Regions from separate parts of the Hahella sp. KA22 genome, predicted to be linked through region 1. Evidence: predicted binding sites of a transcription regulator. Region 1 holds the regulator's gene; each other region holds the start of a gene.
The links. The regulator FNR, encoded in region 1, switches genes on or off when oxygen is low (the NO sensors DNR and NnrR bind a similar motif). The targets are predictions, from matches to a motif close to TTGATNTANATCAA.

Region 1 (3,136 bases):
TGGGTTTATTTGCTCAACTCCCCCCCTAAAGAGTTCTCCAGTGAAAACTGGAGCGCCCTGGACGAGGGAGCCTATGACGCGGACTATCGCAACAGCTCTCTGGCTCGATATTATGAAGGCGGGTTCGCATTGAGCGTTCAGGCGCCCTGCTTTAATACACTTGTCAGCGCGGAAAATTACACCCGCAGACTCCCATCTATGAATGCAAATTTGCAAAAGTACATCGACTATGTCGTGAAAGAAGTGAGACTACTCAAGCAAAGCCTCCCCGTCGGCAGTCAGGTTAAGTACCTGCATTGGTTCGGCGATCTGGTTCGCCAGCTCACTCCCGCAGCGCAGACGCAGGTGATGTACTATTTAGGTCGGGAGTTCAAACTGAGCTTCGGCGCCGACGCACGCCATGTCATTGAATTGGACGCTCGCCCTGAGTCCGAGGAAGCGCTAGCCCTGATCAAAGGATTGGGCTTCAATATCATCTGCATCAATGATCCCGGCGAATACGCACAGTCCTTCCCTATTGAGAACCTTAAGGATTGGCTGCAGACCATTCGGGCATTCGACTTCAAAGCCGTTTACCTGCGCCTGAAAGTGACTCCTGCGACCGTCGCCGCACTATCCGAGCATCTTGAAGAAATTCTGACAGAGAGACCGCAAGGCATCCTACTTTCCAGCCATAAAACGGAATTCGCCAGCACATCAGGCCTGGAAGCCGCGCAAAAAGATTTCAAGCGACGCATTAAGTCCGCATCGTTTATCCCGATCACGCAGGACTTTTTCGCACTACCCTGGACAGGCTTGATTAGCCAAGGAGTCAGTTGCCTGCATGGCGTTGGGCTGGGCGCTTTTTCTTACACGCCCCACTATCAATTGCGCAACGCCACACAGTTGGACGACTACTACAAGACCCTGGATAACAGCGAGCTTCCAGCAAGAGCAATTCGCTACACTCAAACCCAGTTGTAACAAAAGGTGAAAACAATGTAAAAACAAAGGCGAGCGTAGGTTTCCCTGTAAATTTCCCATCGTAGGGATTTGCTTTTAAATAGCTATTGGCTATCCTAGAAGCCTCTTTAAGCAGTTTCACTCATCCAGCCACGAGGCAACCGATGGAAAGCAAGCATATAGCAACCTCCTCTCCTTTTAGCTTACACAGAGGCTGCCACGAATGTAATTTGAGCAAGCTTTGCATTCCTATCGCGGTTGGGGCTGAAGATATTGATCGTCTGGAAGAAATCATTCGTCAGGGCAAAATGCTCAATCGCGGCGAATATATCTTTGAGCAACACACCCCATTCCGCTCGTGCTTCGCAGTTCGTAGCGGCGCGATCAAAACATTCACCGTATCTGAGGAAGGCGAGGAACAGGTCACTGGCTTTTATCTGCCTGGCGAGATTATCGGCCTGGACAGCGTTAGCATGGAAAAATATTCCTGCTCCGCCGTCGCCCTTGAGCGCACCAGCGTATGCGAAATTCCTCTGGAAAAGTTTGAAGACCTTGCTTCGGACATCCCCAGCCTGCAACACCACTTTTTCTCATTAATGAGCAAAGAGATTCAGGAAAGCAGGCAGCTCACGATGCTACTAAGCAAAAATTCAGCGGAAGAGCGTATAGCCTCTCTGTTATTATCCCTGTCGACCCGCTTCAGTCGTCGTCGCCTGTCCGGCACAAACTTCAGACTTCCTATGCCTCGCAGCGATATCGGCAACTATTTAGGCTTGGCCGTCGAAACTGTCAGCCGGGTCATTACCCGCTTCCAGAACAACGGCATTATAAAAGTTCAAGGAAGGGAAGTTCAGATATTGCAATTGGACGAACTACAGAAAATTCTTCGCCACGACACCAAGTGCCTGGAGCAGCAGAAGGAATCAGCCCTTAACGCTCGTTAACGGGTCTCTTCCAGGCAGTTTTCAGCCGCTTTTACACCGCCACGCTGCTGGCATTGTTCAATCAACGCCGGCAGATAGCGGCGCCAGGGAAGCTGCTTAACGCCAAAGGTGTTGCGCAGCTTGATACACCCCAACGCGCCATTCGCCGGAAGCGCCACCCCCGGTAATACATCAGCGCCCTTTTTCTCGATCAGGGCCTGCAACATCTCTTCCTGCCCAAACGCCTGCAGCACAATCGCCTTCAGCAACTCATAGTGGGTGACAGCTTCAGCGCCAGCATAGTGGTAAACACCCCACACAGAGATATTACAACTCAACTGCTTAATAACCGCGTCTACAACTCTCGCCACATCATCCACCGCCACGGGAGTCAGCTGCATATCGGTGCTGGCGTTCAGACGCTTTCCTGAAGACAGCGCAGAAAGCATGGTCTGCAACCAGCCTTGGGCGCCCGCCTCCAGCAACCACCCGACCCTCAAGATCAGATGCTTGCTATAGTTTTCCTGAAGCCATTGTTCGCTCTGCAGTTTAGTCCGCCCATACACTGAAAGAGGACGTCCTTTGTTGGCGGAAATATAGGGATTCTTTTTGACGCCATCAAAAACAAGATGGCTGGAGAGGTGAATAATCGGCGCCTTCCATAAAGCCGCCACTTCCGCCACCGCCTCGCAAGCGGACACATTAACCTGATAGGCCAAATCCGGATGCTGCTCCGCTTTAAATAAGTCGCCCATCTCCGCAGCATGAACAACAAAATCCGCAGAGGGCATCGCTCTCATTGCTCGCACGATCGCATCATTGGTCATCAGAAACTGCTCGTAGGGAACGCCCTCCACCGCTATGCCGCTCTGCTGCAAACGCTGAGCTATAGCCTTACCTAATGGCGAATCGACTCCCGTCACACAAACAATCACTCATGTACCCCTTAAATGTATCTCGTAGCCTTTAGCGCCCCTGGAATGCGGACCGCCTGAAGATATTATGTTAACAATATTGGCTGCTTGAAGGGATTTTCGCAAACCCGATACCCCGGGCTTTATCCCCATTCTCCAGCTTAACGCTGCACCTTAAACCCCTTCCGAGCGATTAAGGTATACCCTGGGAACACGCGAGGTCATACCCGTAAATAAAGTATAGGAGATTGTTGACGCATATCCTGCAACCTCATCAGCGGAAACAGCCCCACCCCACAACTCCACCTCCGACCCAATACGCGCCTCTGGAATATGAGAAATATCCACCGTCAACAT
Region 2 (3,136 bases), 2.7 Mb from region 1:
TGGGGTAGATCGCCAAGCCGGCGATGATGTGTTGACCAGACAGACATACCAGATGCAACTGAGGCAGTTCCTCCGACTTGGCCTTGCTCAATATGCCCGCGTTGCGCAAGGCAGCGCTCATAGGCGCCGTCAGCTTCTTGGCCAGCTTCTGCAGAGAGCCAGCTTCATCTTCCAGCGGCGTTTCAATATGCAGGAACCCAAATGCGCCGCCGGCGCGCAGCGCTTCGACTACCGGCGAGACGCGATCAGTAGGGTCTTCAATTTCGAGGTCATGCAGCGCGCAAAACACCTGCCGCGCAAAAATACAGCGACTCACCTCTATCTCTTTATAAACATCCAGCGCATTGCCTTGGGAGCAGCGCCAAAATACAACGCCCGATCCCTTTTCTATTTTTGAGTATCCGTACACAAACTGCAGCGAGGCGATATTTTGCAGCTCCTGTGCGCACTCCGCTTCAAATCCAGGCCGGCAGTAGGCGAGTAGTCCGATGGCGGAGTATTTGCCGGAGCTTAAAGGGGAACGTTTACGGGAAGAACTGGTAGGGTATTTTTGCGACATCCGGGCATTTCCAATCATCAATTCATCGACGCGCCAATGCGCGGCTGGGTAAAGGCCGCTATTGTCGTCGATCCTATCGCCCCGGGCAAATCAGCGTAGTATAAAGGCCAGCGCCGCCTGAGCCGCCGTGCGCCAGTTTTGCTCTTTGGTCAGGCCGGAAGCCTTGCGCGGGGCCAGATCATGATTACCGTCGGGGAGCCATACCATAGCGCTTTGCTGGTTCAGATACTGCTCCATATTCTCAGAACGGCCGCCAAAAGGGTCCCGCTCGCCCTGCAGCACCAGTCCGGGAAGAGGAATATTCGCCAGGTGCTCAGTCCTGAGTTTTTCCGGTTTGCCAGGGGGATGAAAGGGATAGCCGAACGCCAGCCATCCTCGCACCCGGGAGTCGCCCTCCGGCAAATCCGCCGCCAGCATACTGGCCATGCGTCCGCCCATAGATTTGCCAGCCAGAAATACCTTCGCATCAGAAGGACAGTTTTCCAACGCCTCCGCAAAGCAAGTCAGCAACTTCTCCTGACGGTCCGGCGGACGCTTCTTTCCGTTATCGCGACGCTCTTGCATATAAGGGAATTCAAAGCGCACAACTTTAACGCCGCCGGCGCTGACCTCCTGTGCGATAAAAGACATGAAATCGGAGTCCATCGGCGCACCGGCGCCATGAGCGAATAAGAGAACCTTCCCGGCCTGCTCCGGGCCGTCGAACATAAAGCGCATACGCCCTCCATCAACCAAAAACCAATGCGAAAACTACGATCTGAAAAAATATTCATCTTTACACGAAGGCCGTCATTATCAGGATCTCGCCTCCTTTATTAAAGGAAGGAGTCATCTCATATAAAATCGACCAGAAATCATCCAAAAATCATCTATTATTTCTAGTAGTTATTTAGGCATTGGGTGAGAGGGATTTCCTGTCCTTTGGTCATTGCTTCACATGCCCTGAGACTTCCCTTGCAGTAAAGTCTAAGACAGACGCTCCCCTTCTGAACTAACGCATCCGCCCTCCGGTTTATAACGCGTTTGATGCATATCAAGCAGGGGAAAAAATATGTGGAGATAATGACTTGGCCAAGCATATTAAGTTGACAGCCCTATTGCGCAACTCTTATGCTTCGGCCCGCTGTCGAGGGGGAGGAAAAAGAGGCCCCTGGTTTCTGGATCCTGAAAGCCTGACATTCGAACTGGGCGACAACTCAAAATTGCAAAAGCATAAAGAACTCGCCAGCAGGTTTGCGCCGTATTAATCAACTCAGGGTAGGAATAGTCACTAATGAATACAGTAAGTGCTAACGAAACCTACAACTACAAGGTGGTGCGTCAGTTCGCCATCATGACAGTTGTTTGGGGTATAGTGGGCATGGCTGTCGGCGTGCTTATCGCAGCACAGCTGGTATGGCCGGAACTAAATACTCACTATCCATGGTTCCACTTCGGTCGCTTGAGACCACTGCACACTAACGCCGTTATCTTCGCTTTCGGCGGATGCGCACTTTTCGCAACTTCCTACTATGTCGTCCAACGCACCAGTCAGGCTTCTCTGTTTTCCAACGGTCTGGCCAGCTTCACCTTCTGGGGCTGGCAGGCAGTTATCGTCCTGGCCGCTATTACGCTTCCTCTTGGTTACACCACTTCCAAAGAATACGCCGAGCTGGAATGGCCGATCGACATCCTGATCGCGGTTGTTTGGGTCGCGTACGCCATCGTATTTTTCGGCACGGTCGCCAAGCGTAAAAGCAAGCATATATATGTCGCCAACTGGTTTTTCGGCGCGTTCATTATTACTGTCGCCGTTTTGCACATCGGCAACAGCATGGCGATCCCTGTCTCCGCCATGAAGTCTTACTCTGTTTACGCAGGCGCGATTGACGCAATGGTGCAGTGGTGGTGGGGGCACAACGCGGTAGGCTTCTTCCTGACCGCCGGCTTCCTGGGCATCATGTACTACTTCGTACCCAAGCAGGCGGAACGTCCGGTTTACTCCTACCGTCTGTCCATCGTTCACTTCTGGGCGCTGATCAGCATTTACGTATGGGCCGGCGCGCACCACTTGCATTACAGCGCACTGCCTGACTGGGCGCAAAGCGCGGGTATGGTCATGTCTCTGATTCTGCTGGCTCCTTCCTGGGGCGGTATGATCAACGGCATGATGACCCTGTCCGGCGCATGGCATAAGCTGCGCACCGATCCGGTTCTGCGCTTCTTGGTTGTATCTCTGTCTTTCTATGGTATGTCCACTTTCGAAGGCCCGATGATGTCTATCAAGACCGTCAACGCGCTGTCTCACAATACTGACTGGACTATCGGCCACGTTCACTCCGGCGCTCTGGGCTGGGTAGCGATGATTTCCATCGGCGCGCTCTACCACCTGATTCCTCGTCTGTACGGTCTGAAAGAAATGTTCAGCGTCAAGCTGGTCAACGTTCACTTCTGGCTGGCGACGATCGGCACCGTACTGTACATCGCCGCAATGTGGGTCAACGGCATCATGCAAGGTCTGATGTGGCGTGCAGTTAACGAAGACGGCACCCTGACCTACAGCTTCGTACAGGCGCTGAACGCCAGCTACCCTGGCTA
Region 3 (3,136 bases), 2.4 Mb from region 1:
TGCAGTTCCCGCGCAATCACGTTACGTTCGTTCATCAGAGATACCCGACGTTCCTGGTCGCCCTGGTTTTTCAAACTAAGCGCGACGGCGACTTGATCAGAGAAAGATTGCAATAACTGATGCTGCCAACTTTCCAGGAATTGGCTGTTACGCAGTGTGCACACTATCACGCCGTACTGAACGCCTTCCTTGATAAGAGGATAACGCACCTGCACCTCATCATTGTCCCGGCATACCTGGGCTTTCTCCACCATGCACTTTTCGCACTCCTGGCGCTGGCAGGTCGAAGGCAGCTCCGTCATGTAATCGTTGCGGATGTGCTCATAGGGAATCACCGCTTCGGGGGTTTTCAGGCAAAGTTCGACGCCGCCGACGGCGGTAATGCTGGTGAGTTCTTCCAGCCAGGCCTGAAAATCAATGTTCTCATGGGTTTTCTCACTGACTTCCCGCGCCAGATGGTAGAGAAAGTTCAAGGAGTCGTTACTGCGTTTCAGCGCCTGGGTTTTGTTTTTGACCCGCGTCTCCAGAGACTCATACATCTCCGACAGCGCATCGCTCATCTGGTTGAATGTCTCCGCCAGCAGGCCCAGTTCGTCGTCATTTTTCACTTCCAGGCGATCACTGAAATCACCGCGGGCGATTTTGCGAGCGTTTTGCGTCAGGCTGCGCAAAGGCAGTTCGACATGATGATGGAGAATGAGCAGGGAGAAGCTGACCAGGGCGAAGGTGAGAAAGAGGGCGCTGATTTGGATCAGGCGCAGGTTTTCAATGCGATCCTCTGCGCGGATCTGATAGAGCTGCACCAGGTTGTCTATCTCATCGACAAACTTGTCGATCTTTTCGCCCAATTGGTCCGCAACGCGCCGGTCTGGATTGCGGGCGTAAGTGGCGATAAAACCGCTGACATCTTTCTCCCAGCTCTCCCGAACCTGCAGAAACTGATGATGCAGTTCTGAAGAGTTGTCTTTCATGGCTTCCGCCACCAGCACAGGGTTTTCGATGCGTTCAGCGAACTGGCGGGTCAGCGCCGCCACGAAATCCGGAGACGGCGCATTCAGTGACAGCAGTCTCGCCTGCATGCGATAGCTCTGCATACGCAGTGAACCGGCGATATTCACCGCCTCCGCGTCTTTTTCGGCAGACTCAGAGATAAAGAAAGACGCCAGCATGGTGATCATCGCCAGCGACACCATGGCGATCATTAAAGCGCCCATTCGGAAGATCAGTGATTTCTGGAATCGCGCAATCATCGTTTCGAACTCCTTTCAGGGGGGAGTACTACCAAAGAACCGAGACCTGTCGTTAGCTCAATCAAACTATGCTTCCAATGTATAACTTATTGAAAAATATGAATAACGCTTTTCCCGCCCGTACCCCATAAGAGGTATGCGCCAGGGGATACTGACGCGTCCCCAAAAAACCGCTTTGATTTGCATCAATTATAGTACCCCAGGCTCTCCTAGAATGAATTTGAAATTAAAAAACGACCTGTCTCCAACGCTGTGCTCCATGCTTCGAAGCAGGTTCTGATGAGGAGTCCGACATGAGCCATTTTCTGGATAGACTGCAGTTTTTCAAACGCAAAGGAGAGACTTTCGCGGATGGACACGGCGCCACCACCAAGGATGATCGTAGCTGGGAGGACGGTTACCGCCGTCGTTGGCAGCATGACAAAATCGTGCGCTCTACGCATGGGGTGAATTGCACCGGCTCCTGTAGCTGGAAGATCTACGTCAAAGACGGTCTGGTGACCTGGGAAACCCAGCAGACCGACTATCCTCGCACACGTCCGGACCTCCCCAATCACGAACCTAGAGGTTGCCCCCGCGGCGCCAGTTATTCCTGGTACATCTACAGCGCTAACCGGCTCAAGTATCCCAAGGTCAGACAAAGCCTGATCAAGCTGTGGCGCGAAGCGAAGCAAAGGCACGACGATCCGGTCGACGCCTGGGAGAGCATTGTTGAAGACCCCGCCAAAGCGAAGTCTTATAAGCAACGTCGTGGTTTGGGCGGATTCGTGCGCAGTTCATGGAATGAAGTTAACGAGATTATCGCCGCCGCTAACGTCTATACGGCGAAGCGTTATGGGCCAGACCGTATCTCTGGGTTTTCTCCGATTCCCGCCATGTCCATGGTGTCCTACGCCGCCGGCTCCCGCTATCTGTCTCTGATTGGCGGCAACTGCCTGAGCTTCTACGACTGGTATTGCGACTTGCCGCCAGCGTCTCCGCAGATCTGGGGTGAGCAGACTGACGTGCCGGAAGCGGCGGACTGGTACAACTCTAATTACATCATCGCCTGGGGCTCCAATGTGCCGCAGACCCGTACTCCGGACGCTCACTTCCTGACAGAAGTGCGTTACAAAGGAACCAAGACCTGCGTCATCACCTCGGACTATTCCGAGTGCTCCAAATTCGGCGATACCTGGCTGGCGCCCAAGCAGGGCACCGACTCCGCGCTGGCCATGGCGTTTGGCCATGTGATTCTGAAAGACTTTCACGTGGATAACCCCAGTGACTACTTCACTGATTACGTGCGCCGCTACACCGACATGCCCATGCTGGTCATGCTGGAAGAGCACGAAGGCCGTTACATTCAAGGCCGTTTCCTGCGCGCCTCGGACCTGTCCGGCAATCTGGGACAGGACAACAACCCGGAATGGAAAACCATCGCGGTTAATGAGGCTACCGGCGAGCTGATTTCACCCACCGGTTCTGTGGGATATCGCTGGGGTGAACAGGGCAAATGGAACATCCAGCAACTGGATGGTAAGTCCGGCGCGGAAGTGAAGCTGGCGCTCAGCCTGAAAACCCTGTGTGATGAAATCGCGCCTGTCGCATTCCCATACTTTGGCGGACAGGAACATGAATATGACTATTTCCAGCACACGGACCACGATGAACTTCTGATCCGCAAAGTGCCGGTGAAGCACGTGCAACTGGCGGACGGCTCTACGGTAAAAGTGGCCTGTGTGTTTGACCTGACCGTGGCTAACTATGGCGTCGACAACGGCTACGACGATCCCGCCTGCGCCAAGGATTACTCCGACGACATTCCCTATACGCCAGCCTGGCAGGAAAAAATCACCGGCGTGCCCCAGGCGGACGTTATCCGCGTAGCGCGTGAGTTCGCCCGC
Region 4 (3,136 bases), 1.8 Mb from region 1:
CGGCAGTTGCGCGTTGATGAAATCCCGCGCCGCCTTCAGCTTCTGCGTCGTCAGAATCTTGCGTTCATATTGCTGATGGGGTTTGGAGGAGATAAAGAGTTTGTCGCCCAGATTGCCTTGCGAGACCATGTAAAACAGCTCGCCCCGTGGAATCAGCATAGCGTCGAGGCGGTTACTCAACAGCTTGTCGAGGTTCTTGGAAAATGACGTGGTGTCCTCGCGCTTGATGCGGCCGGACTGCGCGAGATCGTCGATCCCGACATAATGATGCCCCGCCACGCCGCCAAAGCGTTTGCCTTCCAGAGACTCAGGGCCGGTATACTCCACCGGATTTTCCCGCAGGGACACGATCTCATTAGCGCCCCAGACGACGCGATGGGTCCAGGCGTACCTGGTTTCATCCTTATCCTGAAACCACAGAGGGTTCGCCCATAGCACCACTCCCTGCTCCGCCCCGCTTTCCAAGTAATGATTGATGCGCTTACGGGGAAGGTACTGGGGTTTGAAAACCCATTCCCCGCCGCTTTTCTCCGTCAGCACCCGACACAGGGTAGACGTGAGATCATCGCCCTTGGGGTCAATCGCAAAAGGCGGCGAGTCATAGTAGGTCCACACCTGAACCGTCGTTGCAGCCTGAGCCAGAGCGCCGAATACAATACCTGACAGCCCGACCAATACAGCGGAAATAAAAGAACGTCGCATACCTTCCCCCATGTCAGTTAAACCCAATCAACCAATGGCGAAGTGTGAACAATAAGTATAGATCAGAGTGAAACGGCGGCATGTCGCCTACCTGTACCACATAAGCGGCAGAGCGAGAAATGCATCGACCCGTCGGGGTTGGGAAGACAAAAAAGCCGCATGGGCGAAGATGGGCCGCATGCGGGGATGAAGCCAGGTGAAGCTGGCCTGTTCTCCTCCTTGAGCGCAGGCCGCAGCGCCGATTACAAGACGCTGGAATTAAAATTTGTAGCCAACGCCGACCATGTACACCAGCGGATCGATATCCACGTCGGTTTTGATCTGCGCGCCGGAATCCAGGTCGATGGTGGCGGTGGTGTCGATGCCGATCTTCCAGACCGCGGCGTTAACCACCAGGTTATCGGTCAATTGATAGTCAACGCCCAACTGGAACGCCGCGCCGAAGGAGTTGTCCAGCTTGATCTTGCCGTCGCCCATGGCGTCTTTGAAATCCGTTGTCAGCTCTTCATCAAAAAACAGGGTGTAGTTCACGCCAACGCCCACATAGGGCTGGAACGCTGAACCGGCTTCCATCGGGTAGTACTGTACGCTGACGGTGGGAGGAAGGTGCGTGACCTCCGCGGTTTTCAGGTCGTCGCCCAGACCATGGGCGGTTACATCATGAGTAAATGGAGTCGCCGCCAACACTTCCAAACCAATATGCTCGCGCAACATGTAGGTGAAGGTCAGACCCAGCTGTGTATCGTTATCCACTGAAACGCTGGTTCCGTCTACGGAAGTCCCATTCACGCGCAGGGTTGAGCTGTCATCCTGGGGGTCCACCATCGCGGCGCCGACACGCAGCACCATATCTCCCGGCTGGTGCGCCATCGCGGAACCCGCGCAAGCCAACAGTCCCAGAGCCAACATAGATTTACTTAGCTTATGCATAACTTACCCCTACTCTTCACATTCAACTGCAAAATTAAGAATTGATGACGGGGCGGGAGTCTATGCCTTTGCCGGCGAAGAATTATGATTTGGATCAAGTGATTAGGGGTGACGGGACGCAGCCCGGGTCAGCTTTGACCCAGATCAACGGAAACGCTCTTTCCGCGACGCCCGGCAGACGTCTCGTTATCTTGCGATAGCGCCTAAGCGTGCTATACGTTGTTTAACAGAATAAGAGAAGAAAGGATGCGGCCATGGAATCCATTATCGATTTTTTCACCGGCAAGGGTTTCATGCCCCATGGACACTGCTATCTCTGGAAGCCCGGCATACTCTGGCTGAACATCAGCTCCGACGCGCTCATCGCCCTGGCTTACATGACCATCCCGATTACGCTGATTTACTTTGTCCGAAGACGCAAGGATGTGCCGTTCAATTGGATGTTTCTGTCCTTCGGCATCTTTATTTTGGCCTGCGGCGCCACCCATATGATGAATATCTGGGTGACCTGGTATCCCGCCTATTGGCTGAACGGCGTGATAAAGGCGGTCACCGCGGCGGCGTCAGTGATAACCGCCTTACTGCTGGTGAAGTTGGTTCCTATCGCACTCTCTATTCCCAGTCAGGCGCAACTTTCCCGCATTAATAAGGAGTTGCAGCGTTCAAACGAAGAGCTGCAGGAAACCAATCGCAAGCTGGAGGAAACGCAACGCCAGCTAATGCAAAGAGAAAAGATGGCCGCCCTGGGCCGTCTGGTGGCGGGCGTCGCCCACGAAATCAACACGCCTATCGGCGTTATCGTCACCGCCGCCACACTGCTGACAGAAGAAACCGACCGCTTACACAAAAACTACGTCAGCGAGAACCTGTCGGAAGAAGCGTTTACAGACTATATCGACGCCGCCCGCGACTCCTCTCGTCTGATCACAACCAACGCAGGGCGCGCCGCCAGCCTGATCCAGTCTTTCAAGCAGGTCGCCGTCGACCAGTCCGCCGGCGAAGAACGGCGCTTTAATCTTTCCCAATACCTGTATGAGATCGTCACCAGCCTGTCTCCCGCGCTGAAAAAGGCGTCCTCCAGCGTCAGCATCAAAGGTCCGCAGGAACTGGAGATCTACAGCCATCCTGGCGCTCTATCCCAGATTTTGACTAACCTTATATTAAACTCACTGACGCACGGCTTCGACGGAGGCGGGGGGGTCGTGGATATTCGCTTTGATGTCGTGGGAGACCAGATTGAGTTGCGGGTGTGCGACAACGGCGTGGGCATTCCTGAATCCTCGCGAGACAAAGTTTTTGAACCGTTTTTCACCAGCAAACGTAATGAAGGAGGTAGCGGCCTGGGTCTGCATATTCTTCACAGCCTGGTGACCAACGTCTTGAACGGGAAAGTAAGAATAGCGGATACCGACGCCGGACAGGGTGTCGCCTTTGTGATTGAGTTCCCCAGGAACAGCGACGAAAAACACCACCGTGACAGTGACTTTACAGCCTGACAGTATTG

Region 2: the regulator FNR is predicted to act here: its motif matches at 1,583-1,596, upstream of ccoN (cytochrome-c oxidase, cbb3-type subunit I).
Region 3: the regulator FNR is predicted to act here: its motif matches at 1,426-1,439, upstream of EUZ85_RS14545 (nitrate reductase subunit alpha).
Region 4: the regulator FNR is predicted to act here: its motif matches at 1,767-1,780, upstream of EUZ85_RS16830 (OmpW family protein).

The regions. Positions count from the first base shown of each region.
Region 1 covers NZ_CP035490.1:5,601,918-5,605,053, forward strand. Annotated here, with positions in the region: gene EUZ85_RS24705 (hypothetical protein) at 1-963, shown strand, start outside; gene fnr (fumarate/nitrate reduction transcriptional regulator Fnr) at 1,107-1,886, shown strand; gene EUZ85_RS24715 (sugar nucleotide-binding protein) at 1,883-2,788, opposite strand; gene alr (alanine racemase) at 2,954-3,136, opposite strand, start outside.
Region 2 covers NZ_CP035490.1:2,885,383-2,888,518, reverse strand. Annotated here, with positions in the region: gene rlmM (23S rRNA (cytidine(2498)-2'-O)-methyltransferase RlmM) at 1-559, opposite strand, end outside; gene EUZ85_RS12935 (alpha/beta family hydrolase) at 650-1,276, opposite strand; gene ccoN (cytochrome-c oxidase, cbb3-type subunit I) at 1,833-3,136, shown strand, end outside.
Region 3 covers NZ_CP035490.1:3,249,016-3,252,151, forward strand. Annotated here, with positions in the region: gene EUZ85_RS14540 (HAMP domain-containing protein) at 1-1,250, opposite strand, end outside; gene EUZ85_RS14545 (nitrate reductase subunit alpha) at 1,544-3,136, shown strand, end outside.
Region 4 covers NZ_CP035490.1:3,775,894-3,779,029, reverse strand. Annotated here, with positions in the region: gene EUZ85_RS16835 (ABC transporter substrate-binding protein) at 1-702, opposite strand, end outside; gene EUZ85_RS16830 (OmpW family protein) at 961-1,632, opposite strand; gene EUZ85_RS16825 (sensor histidine kinase) at 1,887-3,128, shown strand.